2 regions of the Mediterraneibacter sp. 210702-DFI.5.30 genome follow, and region 1 is predicted to be linked to the other one. Evidence: predicted binding sites of a transcription regulator. Region 1 holds the regulator's gene; the other holds the start of a gene.

Evidence for each region. Region 1 encodes Rex, which represses fermentation and respiration genes when NADH is low (regulators of the CRP and FNR family bind a similar motif). Its sites were predicted from a motif close to ATTGTTAANTANTTAACAAT; they were not measured.
Region 2: a site for Rex is predicted at 2,014-2,033, ahead of rsxC (electron transport complex subunit RsxC). Genes of this name have one in related genera too.

Annotation. Positions count from the first base shown of each region.
Region 1 covers NZ_JAJCME010000006.1:192,338-196,448, forward strand. Annotated here, with positions in the region: gene alr (alanine racemase) at 1-254, opposite strand, end outside; gene LI126_RS08615 (NAD(P)H-hydrate dehydratase) at 258-1,775, opposite strand; gene LI126_RS08620 (redox-sensing transcriptional repressor Rex) at 1,886-2,521, opposite strand; gene abc-f (ribosomal protection-like ABC-F family protein) at 2,687-4,111, shown strand, end outside.
Region 2 covers NZ_JAJCME010000006.1:28,641-32,751, forward strand. Annotated here, with positions in the region: gene cmk ((d)CMP kinase) at 1-35, shown strand, start outside; gene ispH (4-hydroxy-3-methylbut-2-enyl diphosphate reductase) at 56-910, shown strand; gene rpsA (30S ribosomal protein S1) at 891-1,967, shown strand; gene rsxC (electron transport complex subunit RsxC) at 2,165-3,484, shown strand; gene LI126_RS07855 (RnfABCDGE type electron transport complex subunit D) at 3,501-4,111, shown strand, end outside.

The DNA.
Region 1 (4,111 bases):
AGAATCAAGATTGGTTTCTTGATTCCATGTGCTCTTAAAGTTCTTGCTTCTCCCATGCATGCTACAGCGTAACCCCAGATATAAGGCGTTTCCTCAAACATTTCCGCAAGAGGAACTGCTCCGTGTCCGTATGCATCCGTCTTGATAACAGCTATTAAACGTCCCTCCTGACCAATGCGATTTTTCATCTGTTCCATATTATATGCAATTGCGTCCAGATTGATCCGGGCACATACTCTGTTATACTGTTTCATAATTTATCTGCACTCCTTTGCATTCTTCATTGCATCGGCCATGCCCTGAATTAGGTCTCTGGCTAATACGCTGTAACTTCCTTTGCTCTTTTTCGCTTCATCTCCACCACAGGCATGTAGGAAAACTCCCACAGTAGTGGCTTCAAATGGTGCCATATGCTGTGCAAGAAGTCCTGCAATCGTTCCGGCGAGAACGTCTCCGGAACCACCTTTTGCCATAGAGTTATTACCAGCGAGATTTACAAATCTCTGCCGATTTGTCTGTGCGACAACAGTACGACTGTCTTTTAACACACAGATTATGGATGATTTTGTATCCGGTCCGGATTGTTTTATGATCTGATCAAGTGCCTGGAAGCGATCTTCCATGATCGTATCAATACTCCATCCGGTCAGCCTTGACATTTCTTTCATATGTGGAGTTAAAATCACAGGTGCACAACATTGATTTAATAACTCTATATTCCTGCTCAGTAAATTAAGTCCATCGGCATCTATGACACATGGACAAGATACATTTTTCAATACATTTTTCAATATCTTTTCGGAAATCTGTCCCATTCCAAGTCCACAGCCAATACAAACCACATCAGCCCAGTCAAGAAGATGAGACAGTTGACTGTCATCATAAGAATCATAGCAGGATATGATTGCCTCCGGAAGAAGTTCCTGCAGTGCCAGACGGTTTTCACTTGCTGTATAAATCTGTACTAGACCGGCACCAACTGTATAGGCAGCACAGGCAGAAAGAAATGCAGCACCAGCCATCCCGGGACTTCCGGTGATCATAAGAACTTTTCCATAACTTCCCTTGTGCGAATTCATCATTCTCGAAGGAAGAAGTTTTTCAAGATCATTTTTGTCAAAGGTATAACAAACATCCAGGCGATTCGAAAAATATTTCGGATCAATTCCAATCGCAACCGGAATGCTCTCTCCTGCATACGACTTGCCAGGGAAAAGCTCACAGCCTAATTTTACACATGCCATACATACTGTAAGGTCGGCTCGAAATGCTGTCCCAAGAATCTTTCCTGTTGCAGCACAGATTCCGGATGGAATATCAACAGCAACTTTTTCTGCATCCTGAAGATTCATCCAGTCAATCACATCTTTATAATGTTCTGTGATTTCACGGCAGAGTCCAACACCAAATACAGCATCAATTATTACAGTATATTCTTCATCCGGGAATTCTGTGAATACAGAAATCCCCATATTTTCTACAATCTGTTTCTGACATCGACATTCTTCACTTAAAGAAGCTTCTTTCCCTGCAAATAGTACATCTGCATGCTTTCCCTGTTCGGTTAAGAGCCTTGCTACTGCAAATCCGTCGCCACCATTGTTGCCGCTTCCACAAACAATCAGACTTTTTTCTGTGGAAATATTTTTCTTATGCATTGTCTCGACAATCTGAAGTGCTGCACGTTCCATAAGTACAAGGGATGGAATCCCAATTTCATGAATTGTGTGTGCATCAGCTTCACTCATCTGCTTCCCATTTGGAAGATATCTCATGCTTATCGCCTGACCTTTCTAACATTATTAATTCCTTTTAACATGAACAGATGCTGCGAAACCTCCTTTTGTCAGTTGGTCCCACAGCATCCTTGCAGCTTTGCTAGATTCTATTCTTTATCCTGCTGACAAAGGTTGTAAGATAACTTCATCAGTGTGTCAGATAAATGTACGTTCTCAACGACCACATCCTTTGGAAGGGAAAGGTCTGTATGTGCAAAATTCCAAATTCCCTTCACACCGTTATCTACCAGAATATCAGCCACTTCAATTGCTTTTGATTTTGGAAGTGTCAGTGCAGCAATTTCAATGTCATTATTCTTAAGAAAATCTTCCAGTTCATCAACCATACGCACAGGAATCCCCCTGATCGTTACGCCTTCCAGTCGAGGATTCACATCGAAAAGACTTTTCAGAATAAATCCGCTTCTTTCGAAGGAAGCATAGTTTGCCAGTGCCTGTCCTAAATTACCGGCACCAATGATAATAAAATTATGACATCTATCCAATCCTAAGATCTTTCCAATCTCTGTATAAAGATATTTCACATTGTATCCGTACCCCTGCTGGCCGAATCCACCGAAATTATTCAGATCCTGACGTATCTGTGAAGCCGTTACATGCATCTTCTTACTCAAGTCACTGGATGAAATTCTCTCTACGCCAGCCTCCAGCAGATCTCCCAGATATCTGTAGTACCTCGGAAGTCTGGAAATGACTGCGCGTGATATCTTTCTTTGTTCCAATTTTTAGCCCTCCACTCTTAAACTACTCTTTATTATATAAAAGAGTTAAAGTTCTGTCAAACTTTTGTTTTGCAAAAACCTTTAAAATCCATATATTTTCCTTGTATTTTCGACATTTTTCTATATAATGATAATGTTAGAAGTCAAAAAACGAGGTGAAAATATATGATACTCGCATGTCACAATATAGAAAAAGCGTTTGGGGAACGCGAAATTGTACGAGACGGCTCCTTTCATATTGAAGATCGTGAGAAAGCTGCTCTTGTCGGTGTGAACGGCGCCGGGAAATCAACAATCCTTAAGATGATCATCGGAGAAGAACCTCTTGATGGTGGAGATGTTATTCTCGCGAAAGGAAAGACACTCGGTTATCTTGCGCAGCGTCAGGATTTAAAATCCGGAAATACCATTTATGAGGAAGTAAAAAGTGCAAAGGCGGATATTTTTGCAATGGAAGCTCAGATTCGTTCCATTGAACATGAACTGAAGCATCTGGAGGGTGAGGAATTGCAGAGCCGCCTGGAGACCTACAATCGTCTACAGTCTGAATTTGATGCAAGAAACGGTTATGCCTGTGAAAGTGAGATTACAGGTGTATTAAAGGGACTTGGGTTTACGGAAGACGATTTTAATAAACAGACAGATACACTTTCAGGAGGTCAGAAGACCCGTGTTTCTCTCGGAAAATTACTGCTTACAAGTCCGGATATCCTCCTGCTTGATGAGCCGACAAACCACCTGGATCTGAATTCCATTGCCTGGCTGGAAACATATCTGATCAATTATTCCGGAGCGGTATTTATCGTCTCCCATGACCGTTATTTCCTGAATCGTGTTGTCACAAAAGTTGTTGAGATTGACAATGCACAGGTTCGCATGTACCTTGGAAATTATAAAGATTATGCAATGAAAAAACAGCAGATCCGAGATGCACAGCTGAAAGAATACATGAATCAGCAGCGTGAGATCAAACATCAGCAGGCTGTTATTGATAAATTAAAGTCTTTCAATCGTGAAAAATCAATCAAACGTGCAGAGAGTCGTGAGAAAATGCTTGACAGGATTACGCCATTGGACAAACCGGTTGACAGTACGAAAGAAATGCATTTTACGCTGGAACCATCGCAGATCAGCGGAAATGATGTTCTTACAGTGGAACATCTCTCAAAGCAATTTGACAGTCAGGTTCTCTTCAGTGATATCAGTTTTGAAATCAAACGTGGCGAACATGTCGCTGTGATTGGTGATAACGGAACCGGAAAGACAACACTTTTAAAGATCATTAATCAGGTTATCGCAGCGGATCAGGGCGAATTCACACTTGGATCCAAAGTGACGATTGGTTATTACGACCAGGAACATCACGTACTTCATGATGATAAGACCATTTTTGATGAGATTTCTGATGACTATCCTGATCTTACCAATACACAGATCAGAAATACACTCGCTGCATTCCAGTTTACCGGAGATGAAGTGTTCAAAGAAATTCATACGTTAAGCGGTGGAGAAAAAGGCCGCGTATCACTTGCCAAACTTATGCTTTCGGAAGCAAATTTTCTAATCCTTGATGAGCCAACCAACCATCTG
Region 2 (4,111 bases), 160 kb from region 1:
TTGTAAACACGATTTCCAGATATTGTCATAGATAAATTTGCAGGAGTTGGATAGAATGAAAGTAATAAAGGCGAAATCAGCTGGATTTTGTTTCGGCGTTAAGCGTGCAGTGGATACAGTTTACGAACAGGTGAAAGAGAATCAGAATCTTCCGATCTATACGTATGGTCCGATTATCCATAATGAAGAAGTGGTGAAAGATCTGGAGCAGAAAGGTGTGATCGTCCTTCGCAGCGAAGAAGAGCTGGATACACTGGAAAGGGGAACTGTTATTATCCGCTCTCATGGGGTGGCAAAAGATGTGTATGACAGATTGGAAAGTAAGAAAATCCAGATTGTAGATGCTACGTGTCCATTTGTTAAGAAAATCCATAATATCGTGCAGAAACACAGTGAGATGGGCGAGAATATTATTATCATTGGAAATCCGGAACATCCGGAGGTTCAGGGAATTAAGGGCTGGGCAGGAGACCATGTAGAGGTCTTTCAGACAAAGGAAGAAGCAGAAAATTATTCTTGTGAGCAGGGGAAAAAGATTTGTATCGTTGCCCAGACGACATTTAATTACAATAAATTTAAAGAATTAGTTGAAATTCTTGAAAAAAAGAGTTATGATGTAAGTGTTTTAAATACAATCTGTAATGCTACGAAGGAGCGCCAGACAGAAGCGCAGAGCATAGCAGAGACGGTGGATGCTATGATCGTTATTGGTGACAAACATAGTTCCAATACCCAGAAGTTATTTGAAATATGCCGCAAAGCATGTAACAATACGTACTATATACAGACACTTGGCGATTTGGATTTGAATCAATTAGGGTCAGTGGAAACGGTAGGTATTACAGCAGGGGCATCCACGCCCAACAATATAATTGAGGAGGTTCAAAATAATGTCAGAATTATCTTTTGAACAGATGTTAGAAGAGTCATTTAAAACAATTCACAATGGAGAGGTTGTCGAAGGTACAGTAATCGACGTGAAACCGGATGAGATTATCCTGAACATTGGATATAAAGCAGACGGTATCATCACAAAGAGCGAATATTCCAACGATCAGTCTCTTGACCTTACAACAGTTGTATCCGTAGGTGATACAATGACAGTTAAGGTACTGAAAGTAAATGACGGAGAGGGTCAGGTTCTTCTTACATATAAGAGACTGGCTGCAGAAAAAGGAAATGAGAGACTGCGCGAAGCATATGAAAACCACGAAGTGCTGAAAGCTACAGTTACACAGATTCTTGGCGGCGGTATTTGTACAACAGTTGATGAAGTAAGAGTATTTATCCCGGCAAGCCTTGTTTCCGATTCTTATGAGAAAGATCTCAGCAAGTATGAAGGACAGGAAATCGAATTCGTAATCAGCGAGTTCAACCCGAGAAGAAACCGTGTGATCGGTGATAGAAGACAGCTTCTTGTAGCAGAGCGTGCTGAGAAGCAGAAAGAGCTGTTCGCGAAACTCAATGTTGGTGATACAGTAGAAGGAACTGTTAAGAATGTAACAGATTTCGGAGCATTCGTTGACCTTGGTGGTGTTGACGGACTTCTTCACATCTCAGAGATGTCATGGGGAAGAGTTGACAATCCGAAGAAAGTATTCCATGTAGGAGATACACTGAAAGTTCTTGTAAAAGACATTCATGATACAAAGATTGCGCTCAGCCTGAAATTCCCAGAGACAAATCCATGGGTAAATGCAGCAGAAGATTTCGCTGTAGGTACAGTAGTTACAGGAAAAGTTGCACGTATGACAGACTTTGGTGCATTCGTAGAACTTGCACCGGGAGTTGACGCACTTCTTCATGTATCCCAGATTTCAAGAGCTCATGTTGAGAAACCATCTGATGTTCTTGCAATCGGACAGGAAATCACAGCTAAGATCGTTGATCTTAACGAAGCAGAGAAGAAGATCAGCCTGAGCATGAAAGCTCTTGAGGCTGACAACGCTGGAGAGACAGAGGAATAAGATATAAATTATTTTTTAGAAGAACCTGCCATTGGCAGGTTCTTTTTCTGTTAAAAATTCGACAAGATGTATAGCGAAAGATACAAGAATTATTACATATTTGCTAGATTTTCAGAGCGCATTCTAGTAAAATAAGTATTACAAAATTAAAATATTATTGTTGTAATGACAATGATAAAAGAAAGGAAGGAAATGAGATGGGGCTTTTGACATTTAAAGGCGGAATCCATCCAGATGATGGAAAACGTTTTTCAAAGGATCAGCCAATCAGACCTGTAGTACCTCAGGGTGAACTGGTCTATCCACTTTCACAGCATATAGGAGCACCGGCTAAACCGGTAGTTAAGAAAGGCGATTGTGTGCTGAAAGGACAGTTGATTGCTGAAGCGGGAGGATTTGTATCTTCTCCGATCTATTCATCTGTCTCCGGTAAAGTGAAAGGATTGGAACAACGTTTTAATCCAACTGGATCCCAGGTGGAGTGCATTGTTGTAGAAAACGATGGAGAGTATAAGGAAGTTGAATATGAACCGGTAAAGCCTTTGGAAGAGATGACAAGGGAAGAAATCATTAATAAGATTGGAGATGCCGGAATCGTAGGAATGGGTGGTGCAGGATTCCCTACAAAGGTAAAGCTTTCTCCGAAGGAACCGGATAAGATAGAATATATTATTGCAAACTGTGCTGAGTGTGAACCTTATATCACTGCAGATTACAGAAGAATGCTCGAGTATACAGAAGATCTTGTCAGCGGAATGAAGGTCATCCTTTCTTTATTCCCAAATGCAAGAGGTGTTTTTGCTGTAGAGGATAACAAGAAAGATTGTATTGAAAAGTTACAGAAAGCAGTTGCCGGCGAACCAAGAATTGATGTGAAAGCATTGATGACAAAATATCCACAGGGGGCAGAACGTCAGTTGATCTATGCAGTGACAAAACGAGCAATCAATTCTACCATGCTTCCGGCAGATGCAGGATGTATTGTTGATAACGTGGAGACTTTGATTGGAATCCACAATGCGGTAATCAAAGGAAAACCGTTGATGGAACGTGTTGTTACAGTGAGCGGCGATGCAGTCGAAAAACCAGGAAACTTTATGGCTCCTTTTGGAATAAACCACAGAGAGCTGGTTGAGGCAGCAGGAGGTTTGAAAGCGGAACCGCAGAAACTGATCTCCGGAGGACCGATGATGGGATTTGCCATGGTGACAATGGATGCACCGGTTACAAAGACTTCTTCCTCTATTCTGCTTTTTAAAGAAGACGTTGTGGCAAAGAGTCTTGAGACTGCATGTATTAACTGTGGAAGATGTGTGGAGATCTGTCCAAGCAGAATTATTCCATCCAGACTTGCAGACTTTTCAAAGAGAAAAGATGAGGCATCTTTTGTTGCATGGAATGGATTGGAATGTGTGGAATGTGGTTCCTGCAGTTATGTCTGTCCGGCGAAACGTCAGCTGAAACAGGCAATTGGTTCAATGCGTAAGACAGCATTGGCGAATAGAAAGAAGAAATAAGAGAGGTTGAAGTAAAGTGAACGAGAAATATAACGTATCTTCTTCGCCGCATATCCGTGATAAAGTGACAAGCAGCAACATTATGCTTTATGTTGTGATCGCACTTCTTCCGGCTACATTTTTCGGAATCTGGAATTTCCGTCATGAGAATGCCTGGATTCTTGTAGTTGTTACAACGGCAGCGGCTGTTTTATCTGAGTATCTTTATGAAAAATTAATGCATAAGCCAATTACGATCAATGATTTCAGTGCGGTTGTAACAGGACTTCTGCTCGCATTGAATCTTCCTCCGACACTCCCGTGGTGGATGGGTGTGCTTGGTGCAGTATTTGCCATCATTGTTGTGAAACAGTTGTTTGGAGGACTTGGACAGAACTTCATGAACCCTGCATTGGGAGCACGTTGTTTTCTGCTGATCTGTTTTGCAGGAAAGATGACTTATTTTGTTTACGACGGAGTGACAGGACCGACTCCTCTGGCAGAACTGAAAGCAGGAGAAACAGTGAATACATTGTCTATGCTTCTCGGAAATATCAGAGGAACAATCGGAGAGACTTCTGTAGTTGCAATTATGATCGGTGCAATGTTCCTGATTCTTATGGGTGTAATTGATCTTAGAATTCCTGG